Regions from separate parts of the Bacillus sp. 37MA genome, predicted to be linked through region 2. Evidence: riboswitches for the same ligand, from Rfam matches in the RefSeq annotation. Region 2 holds a riboswitch; the other holds the start of a gene.
What was found. A riboswitch is a leader RNA that binds a small molecule or an ion and turns the genes downstream of it on or off. The one in region 2 is predicted to bind cyclic di-AMP.
Positions count from the first base shown of each region.

Region 1: it holds a riboswitch for cyclic di-AMP, as region 2 does, so the genes downstream of both, kimA (potassium transporter KimA) here and kimA (potassium transporter KimA) in region 2, are expected to answer to the same signal.

Region 1 covers NZ_KB889752.1:1,860,055-1,871,607, reverse strand. The annotation lists gene A3M5_RS0110485 (ZIP family metal transporter) at 1-451, opposite strand, end outside; gene A3M5_RS0110480 (flavin-containing monooxygenase) at 564-1,613, shown strand; gene A3M5_RS0110475 (DsbA family protein) at 1,610-2,302, shown strand; gene A3M5_RS0110470 (disulfide oxidoreductase) at 2,302-2,748, shown strand; gene A3M5_RS0110465 (YnfA family protein) at 2,953-3,279, shown strand; gene modB (molybdate ABC transporter permease subunit) at 3,334-4,014, opposite strand; gene modA (molybdate ABC transporter substrate-binding protein) at 3,995-4,813, opposite strand; gene A3M5_RS0110450 (ABC transporter ATP-binding protein) at 4,901-6,004, opposite strand; gene A3M5_RS0110445 (helix-turn-helix transcriptional regulator) at 6,143-7,075, shown strand; cyclic di-AMP (ydaO/yuaA leader) riboswitch at 7,314-7,458, shown strand; gene kimA (potassium transporter KimA) at 7,620-9,446, shown strand; gene A3M5_RS0110435 (cation:dicarboxylate symporter family transporter) at 9,610-10,875, opposite strand; gene A3M5_RS0110430 (sensor histidine kinase) at 11,184-11,553, shown strand, end outside.
Region 2 covers NZ_KB889752.1:244,371-251,710, forward strand. The annotation lists gene A3M5_RS23555 (putative bifunctional diguanylate cyclase/phosphodiesterase) at 1-2,002, shown strand, start outside; cyclic di-AMP (ydaO/yuaA leader) riboswitch at 2,159-2,298, shown strand; gene A3M5_RS0101370 (sporulation protein) at 2,454-2,873, shown strand; gene A3M5_RS0101375 (Na-translocating system protein MpsC family protein) at 2,903-3,289, shown strand; cyclic di-AMP (ydaO/yuaA leader) riboswitch at 3,342-3,484, shown strand; gene kimA (potassium transporter KimA) at 3,820-5,646, shown strand; gene A3M5_RS0101385 (TrkH family potassium uptake protein) at 5,732-7,072, shown strand.

The sequences.
Region 1 (11,553 bases), 1.6 Mb from region 2:
TTCTGTCTGAAAGCAGTAAGGAAGCCATAATCGCCAAACCTTCCGGGATTTGATGAATCATCATGGCTGCAATAAATGAAGTGGATAAAATTTGATTATCCAATGTTGAACCGATGGCTAAGCCCGCCGGAATATTGTGAACGGCAATGGCTGTAATTAAAAATAACGCCGGCCGATATGTCGGAGACGATTTACCTTCCATTAAGTCATGGAGGCCCATACAAATCAGCACGCCCAGCGAAGCACCAAAGGCAACACTTATAAAACCGTATTCCTTCAAAGCATGTGGAATTAGTTCTAAAACAAGTAATGCTGTTAAAACAAGACCGCAAAGAAGGTATAAATGTGGCGCTTTGATCTTAGGGATTTTGTAAAGAACACATGCGACAAGCGCTCCGACATTCGTTCCAAGAAAAAGATAAAAGCTGAGCAAGTACGATACTGTGTGCATAGTTACACTCCTATTCTCGAGAGATAGTTCATTTATATTCATGAGGGCAAATAAATAGTAAACAAGGAAAGCTTATTTACCTCTATCCAAGACAGTGACAGGAGGTGTTTATATGTATCAAACCGTCATCATAGGGGCCGGGCAAGCAGGGCTGGCCATAGGGTATTATCTGAAGGAAATGAATCAGTCGTTCCTTATTTTAGATAAAAATCAGGAAATCGGGGATGAGTGGAGAAATCGGTATGATTCTTTGGTGCTGTTTACGCCAAGAATGTACAGTTCTTTACCCGGGCTGCCACTGACTGGTGATCAGCAGGGGTTTCCAACGAAGGACGAAATTGCGAACTATTTGGCTGATTATTCAAATCGCTTTGACCTTCCTGTTCAATCAAAAACGGAAGTACTCTCAGTTCGAAAAGAAATGGGCCGTTTTTATATCAAAACGGAAGACCGTGAATATGAAGCGGAGAACATCATAGTGGCATCCGGACCTTTTCAGAAACCGAACATCCCTTTATTCGCAAAGAGTTTGTCACCAGATGTTTTACAGATCCATTCTTCCCAGTATAAAAATCCACAGCAGCTGCGTTCTGGAAACGTGCTGGTTGTAGGCGGGGGCAACAGCGGGGCTCAAATTGCCGTGGAATTGTCCAACGAACGGAAAACGTACTTATCGATCAGTCAAAAAATCAAGTTTTTCCCGTTGGAAATAGGAAATAAAAGTATCTTTTGGTGGTTTGATAAGGCGGGAATATTGAAGGCTCCTCGTCATTCGTGGATTGCTAAAAAGATACAGGCAAGCGGAGATCCTATTTTCGGTTCGGAATTAAAAGATGCATTGACAAGTAAGTCAGTGGTTCAAAAGAGCAGGACCGTAGATGGAGAAGACACAAAGATCCGGTTTCAGGATCAGTCTATGCTTGAAGTCCAAAACGTTATCTGGTCCACCGGTTTTGTTTTGGATTACAGCTGGCTGGAAGTGAAAGGGACGCTAAATTATGAGGGGCGACCCCTTCATAAAAGAGGGATTGCACAAATAGAAGGTTTATATTTTTTAGGACTGCCGTGGCAGTACCGGCGTGGTTCCGCACTTCTTCAAGGGGTGGGAGAAGATGCTAAATATATTGCCGAATACATACAAAAAAGTGGAGGTACTTTATGAAAAACAGTAAAAAAATTGTGATTTCGACGCTTATTCTTTTTGCCGCGATCGTTGGACTTGTGTTGTTTTTAAATAGAGAAGATGAAACGGCACAGGAAACAGATCAAACAACGAACAGCAAAGGGCATCCTCCCATTGAGGGACAGCCTACTTTAGGAGGTGCGGATGCACCTGTCTCCATTGTAGAGTTTGGCGATTATAAATGCCCATCGTGCAAACAGTGGGGCGAAACGATATATCCTAAATTGATAGAAGACTATGTGGACACCGGAAAAGCAAAATTATCTTATATCAATGTGCTATTTCATGGAAAAGAGTCCATTCTCGCAGCACTGGCTTCTGAGTCCGTCTACAAACAAGACCCTGAATCATTCTGGGCATTCCATAAAGCAGTATTTGACGCGCAGCCGGCCACACAGGAACACGACACCCCGTGGGTGACAGTAGATAAATTAAAAGAAATAGCAGCAAAAACAGCACCAAATGTTGATCTTGCTCAGTTGGAAACCGATTTGAATGCAGATGGTACATCCGTAGCTGAAGATGTCAGCAAGGATGACGGTTTAGTGAAAGAGTTTAATGTGCAGTTCACACCATCCATTATGGTGAATGGCGTCATGCTGGAAGATCCGTTTGATTATGAAACCATTGTATCTTTAATCGAAAAAGGGCAGGAAGGGGATAAGTGATGAGCGGTCAAACAAAAGCATCATTTGTCCAGAACTATGCCCTGTATGCTGCCTGGGTCGTGGCAGTTATCGCTACGTTAGGAAGCCTTTATTTTAGCGAAATCAAAGAGTTCGTCCCATGTGAACTATGCTGGATTCAGCGAATTTTTATGTATCCATTAGCGATTATTCTAGGGATCGCAGCTTTTAATAACGAAATGAACATGAAGAAATATGTATTGCCCTTTTCCATCATTGGCGGATCAATTTCTTTCTACCATTACCTTGTACAAAAGGTGCCAGGTTTTGCGGAGATTAAGCCATGTGTTCAGGGTGTTCCATGCAATATTCAATATATTAATTGGTTTGGCTTTGTCACCATTCCTTTTCTTGCCTTAATGGCGTTTACGCTGATCAGCATTTTCATGGTGCTTTTGTATATGAATACACGGAAAAACAAAGGCTAAGAATATCGATCGTGAAACTCACTATCGGCTACTTCATTTTTAAAAACGTGAAATTAAAAGAGAAAGAGTGAAAGGCAATGGGACATTCGCATGATCGCAATCATCATGGAAGCAGTAATAAATCTGCTTTAAAAAAGGGCAATAAAATACTTAAGAAACTATATAATTCGTTATAAACATAGATGATGGAAAGTAGGGACTATTATCATTTATACGATTGGTTTATTTTTACTTGCAGGGTTGGCAGAAATTGGTGGGGGGTATCTGATTTGGCTATGGCTAAGAGAAGGGAAGCCATTCTCTTGGGGAATCGCTGGAGGAGTGGCTTTAGCTTTGTACGGGGTGATTGCGACCTTTCAAACGTTCCCTACATTCGGCCGCGTGTATGCAGCTTACGGGGGAGTGTTTATTGTTCTTTCAGTTTTATGGGGATGGGGAGTAGATAAAAAAACGCCTGATTTGTATGATTGGATCGGTGCTGTCATTTGTTTGGTCGGTGTTTCTGTCATGTTGTGGGGACCAAGGCATTAAGTATAGTACTTAAATAAAAGAAAAGCATAGCAGAGTTTCAGCCAAGCTTTTCTTTTATTTTTGTTTTACTTGGACAGTAAGCAGCATCATAAAGGAGATCATCACGATAGAAATCACCCATAGCCAAGCCATTTTCATATTACCAGAATCAATCGCTACATAAATCGCTGTAGGAATGGTTTGGGTTTCTCCTGGAATATTACCAGCAAACATTAAGGTAGCACCAAATTCGCCTAAGGCTCGCGCAAAGCTTAATATGCTGCCTGAAATAAGAGTCTTGGATGCTAAAGGAATGGAAATAAAACAGAAAATTTTCCATTCATTCGCTCCATCTATCCTGGCTGCTTCTTCGATCTCAACATTTACTCCTTGAAATCCTGATTTGGCGGACTGGTACATAAGTGGGAACGCTACAACTGCTGCAGCAATGACAGCAGCCCACCAAGTGAAAATGATGGGTTGCTTAAAAAGCCATTCAATCGCCTGTCCAGCCGTGCTATTCTTCCCAAAGATGACAATGAGAAAGAATCCAACAACTGTAGGAGGAAGAACCATTGGAAGCATGAGAATGGTTTCCAAAATGGCTTTTCCCTTAAAAGTTGTTCTAGCCAAAAAACGACCTACCAATGTTCCTATTATAATGACAACAATGCCTGACACAATCGCTATTTTTAAAGACAACCATATCGGACTCAAAAATTCTTGCATTAAAGCTTCATTCAGTAGTAAATCCATAGTCCCTAAATACCTTCATCGCTTCATCGCTTTGTAGATAGCTGTAAAAATCTTTTGTCTCTTCGTAATGTTTGGAATCCTTAATAATGCCTGCTGGATAAATAATAGGTGTATGGGTCCCAGGATCTGCTGTTGCGATTATATTTACTTTGTCAGAGATTAATGCATCTGTTTTGTAAACAATTCCTGCGCCAACATTTCCCGTTTCTACATAGGATAATACTTGACGTACATCCTTAGCATAAACTACTTTTGACTCAACATTTTTCCATACATCCATTTTTTCAAGAGACTCCTTTGCATAGTTCCCCGCTGGAACTGATTCAGGAGTTCCAATTGAAATTTTATCTACCTCTTCTTTTGCAAGGTCATGAAAACTTTCAATGATGGACTGTTCTTCCTTTGGGACAACGAGTACTAGTTCATTCCCAACAAGATCCACTCCGTCTTCTTTTGCAATATCCCCACTGTCTACCAATTGGTCAAACTTATCTTCCGCAGCCGAGAAAAAGAGATCAACAGGTGCTCCCTGAAAAATTTGCTGCTGTAAGGCACCAGAAGCTCCATAGTTAAATTTTAATTCCACTTCAGGATGTTCTTTTTTATACGCACTCTGAATAGCTGTCATGGCATCTTTTAAACTAGCTGCTGTTGAAACAGTTAATTCTACTGTTTCCATATTTTCAGATGCTGGTTTCTTCTTATCTGAAGATTGATCTGTGCCTTGGTTATTAGAGCATGCCACTAAAAACATAAGTAAAGATAGGAGAGTAATGACGAATTTCAACCTTTTTTGCATGTTTCTCACCTCTTCAATTAAGATATAATTAGTTATAATTAATTATATCTTATTATAAACTATTATAATTGTCTATGGAATTTGTTCCTATTTTGGATAAATACGGTTTTTTGTTTTGTTATCAAAGAAGTGAGCTTTATTCATATCTAATGCTAATGTGAGGACTTGTCCTCGTTTAACATTAGAGTGAGAATGGACACGAGTAATGAATGGTTGATTGTCAATTTGTGAGTACAACATTGTTTCTGCACCCATTAATTCAGTTACCTCTATTATTGCATCAATACTAGAACTTTTAGACATTTCAACGAATTTAGATTCATCATGAAAATGCTCTGGACGGATACCCATAATAATTTCTTTGTTGACATATCCTAGCTCACGTAAATCGCTCATTTTTCTTTCTGGGATCGCGATTGAAACATTTCCAATATTAATTTTGCTCTCTAAAAGAGTACCAGTAAAGAAGTTCATTGCAGGAGAGCCGATAAAGCCTCCAATGAAAACATTTTCAGGTTTTTCATACACATCTTTAGGAACACCAATTTGCTGAATAACCCCGTTTTTCATAACAACAAGGCGAGTTGCCATTGTCATCGCTTCTGTTTGGTCGTGAGTCACGTAAATGGTCGTTGTTTGTAAACGTTGATGAAGTTTCGTAATCTCAGCCCGCATTTGTACACGAAGCTTTGCATCTAAGTTTGATAATGGCTCATCCATTAAAAATACTTTTGCATCGCGAACAATGGCACGGCCTAGTGCCACACGTTGACGTTGACCACCAGAAAGAGCCTTTGGCTTACGATCTAAATATTGCTCAAGACCTAAAATATGTGCAGCTTCTTTTACACGACGATCAATCTCATCCTTAGGGAATTTACGTATCTTTAATCCAAATGCCATGTTATGATACACGTTCATATGGGGATAAAGGGCATAGTTTTGGAAGACCATCGCAATATCACGCTCTTGTGGAGAAATATCATTCATGCGTTTTCCATCCATTAGAAAGTCGCCATGTGAGATATCTTCTAAACCGGCTACCATACGCAATATGGTAGATTTGCCACAGCCTGAAGGACCAAGAAAAACAATAAATTCCTTATCCCCAATATCAAGATTGCAATCTTTTACCGCTGGTTCATTCTTGTTGTAGACTTTATAAATGTGTTGTAATTTTAATTCAGCCATAACCGTCATCTCCTTAAAAAAGAAAGTATTTTATATTTAGTTATATCTTATTATAATAAAATATAACTATAGAGTAGATCTCTTTTTGGAATTTATTGATAAAAAATAATTGAGTTATAATGAATGGGGAGGGATCGTATGAACCAAAATTCGTCTTACACTATTGAAGAGGTTTCTCAATTACTAAAGATATCTAAATTGACAGTCTATGACTTAATCAAAAAAGGAGCGCTTCCTGCTTATCGAGTTGGAAGGCAAATGAGGGTCGATCAACAAGACATTGAACAATATAAAACGAAAAATAAAACAGGCATAGGGCATGAAGATCCCCATAATATAGAGGTGAATAAGGGGTCTAAAAAAAAGAATAAAAACCAAGTATTGATTAGTGGTCAGGACATCGTTTTAGATATGTTAAGTAAATATATTGAAACACATACCTCCCTTACCCCTTTAAGATTATATAACGGCAGTTTAAACAGTCTGATTTCGATGTATAACGGAGAATGTGATGTGGTGAGTGTCCATTTGTATGATGGCGACACGGATGAATATAATCTCCCCTATGTTAAACGTATATTGATTAGTCAGCCGTTTATACTGATTAATTTAGTCTGTAGAAATGCAGGGCTGTATGTACAACAAGGAAATCCGCAGAATATAAAAAGATGGGGTGATTTAGCTAATCCTCATATTACGCTTGTTAATCGTGAAAAAGGTTCCGGAGCAAGAGTTTTACTCGATGAACAACTAAGGATGAATGGAATCTCTACAGATTCACTAAAGGGATATGAAAGAGAATTGACGAGTCATTTTTCTGTAGCTTCAGCCGTGGCTAGTGGACAAGCTGATGCAGGTGTAGGGATCGAAAATGTCGCCAAAATGGTCAATGTGGACTTTATCCCACAGATTAAAGAACAATATGATTTAGTCATTTTAAAAACAAAAGAAAACGAGGAATTACTCAAAGTCATTAAAGAAGCTGTCTATTCCACTGAATATCGTTCTCAATTAGAACAATTAAACGGATATGATCTCAGTCTTACGGGGAAGATCATATTCGAATCTTAAGAAGGATAGCGAGCACATCAGGAAAAGAGTAGATTATTTGAAGAAACGAAAGAAAAAGGGGACTCATAAAGATTCAGAAAAGCTTTCAAAACGCTGGCGGTGTAAAGAAAGCTCTTCAAGTTATGGATCCGTTTATTAAAAAAAGTGAGCAAGATGCAGGCTGAATCGTTACAAAGAATTTGGTTTGAAAATTCTTTACAAGAATTAAACACAGGAGTATGATAATCACCAGTTTCGCATTTCTAAATCGCTGAAACCATCAGGTACGGGGGAACCATTTTTTGTGGATTGTTTCATAATCCGAGGGGTGAATCCTTTTTAGGTAGGGCTACTCAAGGGCCCGAATCCGACAGCTAACCTCGTAAGCGTTATATTGAGAAGGAAGGTGGAGCTTGTGAGACAAGAAACGTAATGTCTACAAGTCTATTAACGATGACTTGTAGACATTTATTTTGTTTTTTATGTGATTGTTTTCTTTTCGCTGAGATGTTTATTTCATTAATAGGACAATGTACTTATTAATAATAATTGGAGGAAAACACGAGTGCTGTCTTCTATTAAGAGATTTTTAATTGGGCGACCGTTAAAGTCAACTGCATTGGGTGAGCAGAAATTGAACAAAACGAAAGCGTTAGCCATTCTTTCTTCCGACGCTTTATCATCCGTTGCCTATGGTCCTGAACAAATACTGATCGTCTTAATTACCGTTAGTGCGGCAGCGTTTTGGTACTCAATCCCGATTGCCCTTGGCGTATTAATTCTGTTAACGGCTCTCATTTTGTCTTACCGGCAAATTATTTTTGCGTATCCTCACGGTGGAGGAGCGTATGTCGTATCAAAAGCAAACCTCGGTGTAAACCCTGGGTTAATCGCTGGCGGTTCCTTGCTGGTGGATTACATTTTAACGGTGGCAGTAAGTGTGTCTGCAGGTACAGATGCCATTACGTCTGCTTTTCCAAGTTTACATGCTCATAATGTCGTCATTGCCAGTATATTTGTGATATTTATTACACTCTTGAACTTAAGAGGGGTAACGGAATCGGCTTCCATTTTAGCTTATCCCGTTTATTTATTTGTGGTAGTGCTATTCATATTAATCGGTGCAGGGTTATATAACATTGTAACGGATGAGGTGCCGCCTGATTTACACACGCCAATCGGCACACCGATAGCAGGAATCAGCTTATTTATCCTCCTGCGAGCCTTTGCTTCGGGAAGTTCTGCGTTAACAGGCGTTGAAGCCATTTCCAATGCCATTCCAAACTTTAAAGACCCTGCCCCTAATAATGCGGCTAAAACGTTAGCGACGATGGGTGTCTTACTTGCTTTGTTATTTTCAGGCATTGTGTATTTAGCTTATTATTATGGAATTACACCTAGGGCAGAAGTAACTGTTGTCTCACAAATTGCCGAAGAAACATTTGGTCGGAATTTTATGTATTTCTTCGTTCAAGGAACAACTGCATTGATCTTAATACTTGCGGCTAACACAGGCTATTCTGCTTTCCCATTGCTGGCCGTTAATCTGGCTACTGATAAGTTTATACCAAGAATGTTTACCGTTAGAGGAGACCGGTTGGGCTATTCCAATGGGATTATCATCCTTGGGCTTTCTTCCATCTTGTTAATTATTGCGTTTGAAGGACATACGGAACATCTGATTCCTCTTTATGCCGTTGGTGTGTTTATTCCATTTACCCTGTCTCAGACGGGAATGATGATGAAATGGATACGCGAAAAACCGAAAGGCTGGATCTCGAAACTCATTATTAATTCAACCGGTGCCCTGATTAGCTTTACGGTCACAATCGTGTTCTTTTTAACTAAATTTGCACAGGTTTGGCCCGTCTTAGTGTTTTTACCGATCATCATTTATGTCTTTCATCGAATTAAAAAACATTATGAAGCAGTCGGCGATCAACTAAGGATTACGACGAGTGCGTCTTCTGTGCCGATCGAAGGGAATGTCATGATTGTTCCAGTGGCGGGTATCACGCATGTCGTAGAAAACTCATTAAACTATGCTAAATCTCTTTCAACCGAACAGATTATTGCGGTTTACGTTGCTTTTGAACGAGAAGATGAAAAAAAGTTTGAAGTACAATGGAAGGAATGGCAGCCTGATGTGAGGCTGGTTACACTTCATTCTCATTATAGAAGTATTATTCATCCACTAAGCAAATTTGTTGATACAATTGAACATAAAGCGAGTGCATCAAACTATCAGGTTACGGTCGTCATTCCACAATTTATTCCTAAAAAAGGCTGGCACAATATACTTCATAATCAGTCAAGTTTACTTATACGCTCCTTTTTGCTTTATCGAAGAAACGTCGTTGTTACGACTGTGCCTTATCATTTGAAAAAATAATATTGCCAAATCAACATGGATGAAGCAGGCTGACCAAAAGCTGCTTCATTTTTTAAATTCAATAGGTCTTATGTCTATTCCTTACGGGAAAGCCATTGTGGATCCAAGCCTAGGAGATTAGAGAGGATCCTAACGAAAAAAGCAGACCTATTGGTCTGCTTTTTTATGCTGATTTTTGTACATCCTCTAAATATTGCTTTGCCTTTATAGGACTATATTGGCCTTCCCATTTAGACAAAACAATCGCTGCTAAAGAGTTTCCGACAACATTGACAACTGTACGAGCCATATCGAGAATACGGTCAATTCCAGCTATGAAAGCGAGCCCTTCAGCTGGTATACCGACACTTCCTAGCGTAGCGAGTAATACGACAAATGATACGCCAGGAACCCCGGCAATCCCTTTAGATGTAACCATTAATACGAACAATAATGATATTTGATCAGCGATAGATAAATCAATTCCGTACATTTGTGCGATAAAAAGAGCTGCTATAGCCTGATAGAGAGTAGACCCATCCAAGTTAAAGGAATACCCTGTCGGAATAACAAAGGAAACAATGGCTTTAGGACAGCCGAATTTCTCCATTTTCTCCATTAACTTTGGCAGAACTGTTTCTGAACTTGCTGTCGAATAGGCGAGGATTAACTCATCTTTCAATATTCTAAACAAGTGGAAAATATTTACCCCTACAAACTTTGCTACTAATCCTAGTACGATTACGATGAAGAAGAACATGGCACCGTACACTAAAATAACGAGCTTACTAAGAGGAATGAGTGAAGCTAGTCCAAATTTGGATACTGTCACACCGATGAGAGCAAATACACCAAACGGAGCAAATTTCATAATTTGATTGGTAACAAAAAACATCGCGTCCGCTGTACCCTGGAAAAATTGGAGAACCGGTTTTCCTTTTTCTCCGATAGCAGCCACACCAAGACCAAAGATGACTGAAAAGAAAATAATGGCTAACATATCACCTTTAGCAAGCGATTCAAATAGATTTGCAGGGACAATGTTGACAAACGTATCAGCAAAACTGTGATTTTGTACTTCTTCTGCTGTACTGACATAACTATCGATATTTCCCTTATCTAAGGAATTCATATCAAGGCCGGCACCTGGCTGAAAAATATTTGCGGCAAATAAGCCAACAATGATTGCAAACGTTGTAATAATCTCAAAATATAGGAGCGTTTTTCCGCCTAGTTTTCCTAACTTCTTAATATCACCTACACCTGCTACTCCGATGATGAGGCTTGCGACGACGATAGGAATGACAATCATTTTAATCAATCGAATAAATATATCACCAATGGGCTGTAAATAGGTTTGCACAGCAGGATTTTCGTAAAAGATCGCTCCTACCGCAATACCTATTATTAAACCAATCAATATTTGCCAAGCTAAACTAACCTTTTTCAAACAATCAGTCCTTTCGACGATTTAATATGGATTTAAATAATATTTGCCCTCTACAAGAAAGACGGCTACACCTGTCCATTGAAATATTAAGCGCTTTCAAAAGGTATTATTGATATTGTATAAATGTAAAGGAGCACCTACAGAATCATACAAATACCTACAAAAAAGCTGTAATTTTTGAAAAAAATGAACGTTGTTGTTTTAATAGTAGAGGGATTATATACTGATTTTCAGACAAATTAAAGAGGTGAGAAGTGACCTTTCATCTTAGTTCATTAATAAAGAAGGATATCTACATCATTATACTCATGATCGTCACGGTGCCACTTGCGGGGGAGCTGAAGTTTTATCCGTTCAATGAAACGTTCCGTATCGGTTTCGGTGCTCCCACGATGTTTTTCTTTTTATTATTGCTGCAAAAAGTGCCTTTTGTTATACCTGGTTTTTTTACGGCTGCAGCAGTTATCTTTTTTCGTGTTACCATTGATCTGGTTACAGGGAATATGGAGAATATGGTGCTTTCTTTTCAACATCATTTTCCAGCGTTTTTCTTTTACTTTACGTACGCTTGTTTATTTCAACTAGTAGACGTAAAACGATTTCGCAATTGGTCGCTCTTAATCGGGCTTATTGGTCTTTTGACGGAACTAGTATCCAATGGGACAGAGCTGCTTATTG
Region 2 (7,340 bases):
GTATTTGATTTGGATCATTGCTCTAATCTATAAACTGAAATTAGTTTTAAAGAAAACTGAAATTACTCGGTTCATATTTGATATTAGCATTTTTATGATTGTAATAATTTCTTTAATCTGGGAATTGCTTTTATCTAACGTTTTCCTTAATTTAAGTGGTAACTTCTTAACCGATGCAATTGGTATTGCCTATCCGGTGATTGACCTTACGTTGCTATTTGTTACTATTTTATTGTATTTTACTACCAGAAATAATGTTAGAAAAACGATTTTTACTTTTATTTCAATTGGCTTTACTTTTCAGATAATTGCTGATTTTATTTATGTTTATCAATCTCTCAATGGGTCGTACATAATTGGAGGTTGGATTAATCCTCTTTGGAACTTGACGTTGCTACTAAAAGGGGCTGCTGGTCTATACATTTTACATATTAAAAAATCATCAATACATGAAGAGGGATATTTTACTAAGATTAAGCACCATGATATTCTTTCGTATATATTGCTCTTGTCATTTCTAATCTATATGTTTTGTTACTCTTTTGATCATTTTGTTTTTATAGAGTATGCTTTTTTTATTGTTATATTTATGGTGATTACTAGACAGGTTATCGTACTGTTCCAGAAAGAAACAGCATTAGAGGAACTTAATGCTCTTTCAAAAAGTTTAGAAAAACAAGTAGAAAATAAAACACAAGAGTTGCAAAATGCTCTTAATAAAGTAAATAAAATGGCTAAATATGACAACTTAACAGGTTTACCGAACCGTTATATGCTTAATGAATGTCTTGACGAAACAATTGAGCGATGTAAGCAAAATAACAAGGAACTAGCCATCATGTTTTTAGATCTAGATCGATTTAAGATCGTAAATGATACAATGGGGCATCACACGGGCGACCTTCTTCTAATAGAGGTTTCCAAAAGGTTAAGACGTAGTGTAAGAGAAGATGATATTGTGGCACGACAAGGAGGCGATGAATTCATCATTCTACTTGAAGATATTGATAAAGATAGTGTGGCGCAAGTAGCACAACGAATTATTGATGAGTTTGTTCCACCATTTACCTTAAACAATAAAGAATTTTTTACAACGACGAGTATTGGAATTAGTATATTCCCTAACGATGGTCAAAATCAGGTAGACATCATTAAAAGTGCAGATAAAGCCATGTATTTAGCAAAAGAACGTGGCAAGAACAACTATCAATTTTATCGTGTAGTTAGTGATACTGTAAATCGAAAAATGATGTTGGAAGAAGGGCTGAGACGTGCCATTGAAGAAAGTGAACTGTATTTACATTATCAACCGCAAATTGATTTAAAAACAAGTGAAATGGTTGGAATAGAAGCTCTTTTAAGATGGGACCACCCCGAACTAGGAAAAGTTTCCCCGAATGAGTTTATTCCAATAGCAGAAGAAACGGGTCTTATCATTCCGATAGGGGAATGGGTTCTACGAGCAGCTTGTAAACAAAATAAAACGTGGCAAGTGGAGGGTTATCCTCCTATTAAAGTAGCTGTTAACGTATCTACTTATCAACTTAGGAGTCGTGATTTTCTTGAGTATGTAAAACAAGTTTTACAAGAAACAGGGTTACAGCCAGAGTTTCTCGAATTAGAAATTACAGAAAGTCTCATGCAAAATTTAATGGAAACTAGGATCATCATAAATAAACTAAAAAAGATAGGGGTAAACATAGCAATTGATGATTTTGGAACAGGTTATTCGTCATTGAGTGTTCTTAATCATTTGCCAATTGACGTGATCAAAATTGATCGAACATTTATTAACGATATGTTAACGAATTCAAATACCAGTGCATTGGTGAAAACAATGATCGAAATGGGGAAAAATTTAAACATTAAACTTGTAGCAGAAGGAATTGAAAGCGAAGAACAGAGAATAGTTCTAAAAGATTTAAAATGTCAAATAGGTCAAGGCTACCTTTTTAGTCTACCTATACCAGTTGAAGAGATGGAAAAATTATTAAATATGTAAGTTCTGTCAATTTCAATATCAGGCCTGAGATTCAAAATTATATATACATAAATATTGCGTTCATATATTTCAATTAAAGAAATCTATTTTTTTCTTTACAAACATTCATTTCGGGAGTATAGTAGCAATCATCAATTTAATATGTATATTGAATCATACCTAATACCGCTTAATCCATTGGAGTGGGGGACCCAATTTCGTGCAAACCACTAGGGGTGAATCCTTCGTTAGAAGGTAGGGCTACTTTCGAGGCCCGAATCCGACAGCTAACCCCATCAGCGTTTCAAAAGGAGGTTTGCTTTGTTGTTTTAAAGAACACTAAGTAGGACCTTAGTGTTCTTTTTTGTAATTTCTAGGTCGTTTATTGATTTTGCTCATAATAAGGAACGATATAAGCTACAAAAATTGGGCCGGTTAAATATAATCCCAATTTCAGGAGGATTTTCGCGCAGTGATTAGAGTATTTAGGAGCCTAATAGGTAGTGTAAGTGGCAAAGCAAGTATTAATCTTACGTTGGACACGAATGAATTTTTACCAGGAGAAAAAGTGAACGGTTATTTTTCTATTAAAGGCGGTTTGTTTAAGCAACAACTTAATAGACTAGAATGTGACTTGGTCGTAACAGGCAAGCAAAAACAAGCAGAGGAATTAATTGGAGAAGGCATAACAATATTAACGTCGAGATCGATAGACCCTCATGCATCAAGTCGAATTCCGTTTACTTTCCAATTACCGAACGGATTAACACCTTCCTCAAACGTATGTCAGTATAGATTTCGTACAAAATTAACTTTTAGCAACGGGGATAAGCGTGTTGATCATGATCAAATAAAAATTTTGACGAGCAAAACCGAGAATATCAGTTCATAAATGAATAGGGACATCGTGATTTTTCAAAAATGGAGGAAGCAATCGTGGCGGGACAGAAGAGAAAGCTCGAAGCAGAGCTGAGTGAGGCACTCATTAAATTACAGCGTGAATTGATTGGCCGTGGGCCGCAGGAAACAAAAACACATATTGCCCAGGATATGGTCATCACCCGTTTCAAAGGAGTCATGACGGTTGAAGAAAAGCATTTAGCTGGTCATCCAGACGGAAGAAAATTGGTGAAAGAAATGCGCCAAGTGCTTCGGGAAATGCACAGTAAGCAATTTGAAGAAATTGTAGAAAAGCACACAAAGTGCAAAGTCCTTTCCAGTCACAGTGATATGAGCACAAAAACAGGTGAGCATATCGAAGTATTTATTATGGATCGCAACTTAGAAAAAGTATTCGTTGCTGAATAAAATAATATTGACTTTAAAAAACAAGCAGAGTAGAATAAATTCCATCAACAACTATATACCTCGGCCTAGTCCCTTCATCGGGAACGGAGGACCCAATCTAGTGGGGCTAATTCTACAGTTTAGTAGAAGGGATGAGAGCAACTCTTTCGCCATCCTGCCCGTCAGCTAACTTCGTCGGCTAAAGCGAAGGAGGTCTAAAGACCACCTTTATTCAGGGGGCTTTTTTTTGGTGCGTTATGAGCGGCGAAAAAGAGCAGCTTGAGCAAAAAAGCAGGTCTTTTTATTGTGCCTATTTTTAGGAAAAGCAGCTTGGAAGACAGAGCGCAAAGAGAGCAGGGATGCTTGCTGGGCGTTACGTAGACCAATGATGTCTTTTTCTCTTACAAAACAGGAAGAATTTTTCCTTTGTTTTTGTGCGGAGAAAAACGTCATTGGTCTTTTTTATTTTTAAAAGAAAGAGCTTTGATATGGGTAATCAAACTTTCATTAACAGGGCAGTATATAAATAAAATAGTGGGTGGTGAAAAGCAGTGTTTTCTTCTATAAAACGATTTTTAATCGGGCGGCCGTTAAAATCCAATGCGCTAGGGGAACAGAAATTAAACAAAACGAAAGCGTTAGCCATTCTTTCTTCCGACGCTTTGTCATCTGTTGCCTATGGTCCTGAACAAATACTGATCGTCTTAATTACCGTTAGTGCGGCAGCGTTTTGGTATTCAATCCCTATCGCGGTCGGTGTATTAATTCTGTTAACAGCACTTATTTTGTCTTACCGGCAAATTATCTTTGCGTATCCTCACGGTGGAGGAGCGTATGTCGTATCAAAAGAAAACCTCGGTGTAAACCCTGGGTTAATCGCTGGAGGCTCCTTGCTGGTGGATTATATCTTAACAGTAGCCGTCAGTGTGTCGGCGGGTACAGATGCTATTACATCGGCATTTCCAAGTTTACATGCTTATAACGTAGGCATTGCCATTGTATTTGTGGTCTTTATTACCATTTTGAATCTACGGGGGGTAACAGAGTCGGCTTCCGTGTTAGCCTATCCGGTTTATTTATTTGTCTTAGCACTATTCATCTTAATTGGTGTGGGGTTATACAACATTGTAACGGGTGAGGCGTCGCCTGATTTACATACGCCCATCGGCACACCGATAGCAGGAATCAGCTTATTTATCCTTCTGCGAGCCTTTGCATCGGGAAGTTCTGCGTTAACAGGCGTTGAAGCCATTTCCAATGCCATTCCAAATTTTAAAGACCCTGCCCCTAATAATGCGGCTAAAACGTTAGCGGCGATGGGTGCCTTGCTTGCTTTGTTATTTACAGGCATTGTGTATTTAGCTTATTACTATGGAATTACACCAAGGGCAGAAGTAACCGTTGTCTCACAAATTGCCGAAGAAACATTTGGTCGGAATTTTATGTATTTCTTCGTTCAGGGAACAACTGCATTAATCTTAATCCTGGCGGCCAATACGGGGTATTCTGCGTTCCCATTGCTGGCCGTTAATCTGGCCACTGATAAGTTTATACCAAGGATGTTTACCGTTAGAGGAGACCGGTTGGGCTATTCCAATGGGATTATCATCCTTGGGCTTTCTTCAATCGTCCTCATTGTTGCGTTTAAAGGACATACGGAACAGCTCATCCCGCTGTATGCCGTCGGCGTGTTTATTCCATTTACCCTGTCTCAGACGGGAATGATGATGAAATGGATACGCGAAAAACCGAAAGGCTGGATCTCGAAACTCATTATTAACTCAACCGGTGCCCTGATTAGCTTTATGGTCACAATCGTGTTCTTTTTAACCAAATTCGCACAGGTTTGGCCCGTCTTAGTGTTTTTACCGATCATCATTTATGTCTTTCATCGAAATAGAAATCATTATGAAGCAGTAGGCAATCAGCTAAGGATTAACGCGTCTGAGCCCGCATCGCCTATCGAAGGAAACGTCATCGTTATACCTGTGTCTGGTATGACTCATGTGGTAGAGAATTCATTAAACTATGCGAAATCTTTGTCTGCGGCCCGGATTATTGCCGTTCACGTCGCTTTTGAACGAGAAGATGAAAAAAAGTTTGAGGAAAAATGGAAGCAATGGCAGCCTGATATTAGGCTCGTAACACTGCACTCTCATTACCGAAGCATCATCCAGCCGCTGACCAAATTCGTGGACATCGTTGAGCATAAAGCGAGTGAATCGAACTACCGGGTCACGGTCGTTATCCCGCAATTTATTCCTAAGAAAGGCTGGCATAATTTTCTTCATAATCAGTCAAGTTTTCTGATTCGTGCATTCTTGCTTCATCGGAAAAGTGTAGTAGTCACAACGGTCCCTTATCATTTGAAAAAATAGAATGATTAAAAAATGATTTCTTGGGTAGCTTTACATCATGTAGAGCTGCCTCTCATTATGTAGGGCAGGAGAGGGGGAAATAATGATGAAACGTAAATTCAGCTATTCCATGGACCCGCCTAAAATATTAGTTAGTGGATTTATCTTTGTTATTTTCTTAGGTGCTTATCTTTTGACGCTGCCTGTCGCTACGAGAGATGGGGAAGGTCTTTCTTTCCTAAATGCCCTATTCACCTCTACCTCTGCGACCTGTGTAACCGGCCTGGTTGTCGTCGATACAGGGACAACGTTTACGACCTTTGGCCAGCTAGTTATTTTGAGCCTCATTCAAATTGGCGGGCTGGGGTTTATGACGTTTGCGACTTTATTTGCTTTTTTGTTTAGAAAAAGAATCTCTTTAAAAGAGCGCCTCATTTTGCAAGAAGCCTTTAATTATTTAACGATAGAAGGCGTTGTCAGGATGGTAAAAAGAGTTATACTCTTCACTATCGTCTGTGAGGTGGTTGGCGGCATCCTACTGGCCATTCGTTTCTCTTTTGATATGCCGATCGGAAAGGCTGCTTATTATGGATTTTTTCATGCGATCTCCAACTTTAATAATGCCGGGTTTGATCTTATGGGCGAATATAGAAGCTTGACTGGCTATGTAAAAGATCCCTTGGTAGTATTGGTCATTTGTTCATTAATTATTATTGGGGGAATTGGATTTGTCGTCATAAATGAGGTGTATGAATATCGGCAAACGAAAAGAGTATCTCTACATACGAAATTAGTACTGCTGACTACCTCTATATTGGTAGGGGGCGGAACAATTCTGATATTTTTACTGGAATTTCATAACCCCAAAACACTTGAGCCTTTGTCGTGGAGCGGAAAGTTCCTGGGATCTTTATTTCAGGCAGTGACGGCGCGTACAGCCGGTTCGAATACACTGAACATTCCCGATTTAGCGAACACAACATTGTTTTTGATTGTCTTTTTAATGTTCATTGGTGCTTCTCCTGGTTCTACAGGAGGAGGGATTAAGACGACGACGTTTGCGACGCTGGTCGGAGCAATGCTGTCCCAAATTAAAGGAAAAGAAGAGGTTGTTTTTTTCAAAAGAAGAATGGATCACAAGCTGATTTACAAATCCTTGACGGTTATTTTAAGTAGCCTGTCTGTTGTCGTCATCGTAACGATGATCCTGACGGTCACAGAACCAGGCAAGGGGTTTTTAATGATTCTGTTTGAAGCGACATCAGCTTTTGCCACAACGGGATTATCGATGGGGCTTACACCGGATTTATCCCCTGTTGGGAAAGTCATCATTATCATGACGATGTTTACGGGAAGATTAGGGCCCTTAACATTGGCCATTGCGCTTACGTTGAATCGCCGCCCAGATCCTTTCCGTTATGCGGAAGAAAAAATCATGATTGGATAAATTTCATTTGTTTGAAAATAATTCGTAATTTTTCACAGAGATAATAGAGAAAACAAACAGAGGTCGGAAGAACTGTATGATCAGAATACTAGCTATCAATAAAGAAAATCGAATGCTAATCAACCCATCATTGGATCCCCTCTAGGATATTATGTAATTTTGGATGTGATGCTCTTCGTTGTGATCGGAATGTTTACTTGGTTCAAGTCTAAAGGCTGGTTTGATAATGAATAAAGAGGTTTGTATTTCAACCGGAAAATGGTTTGAC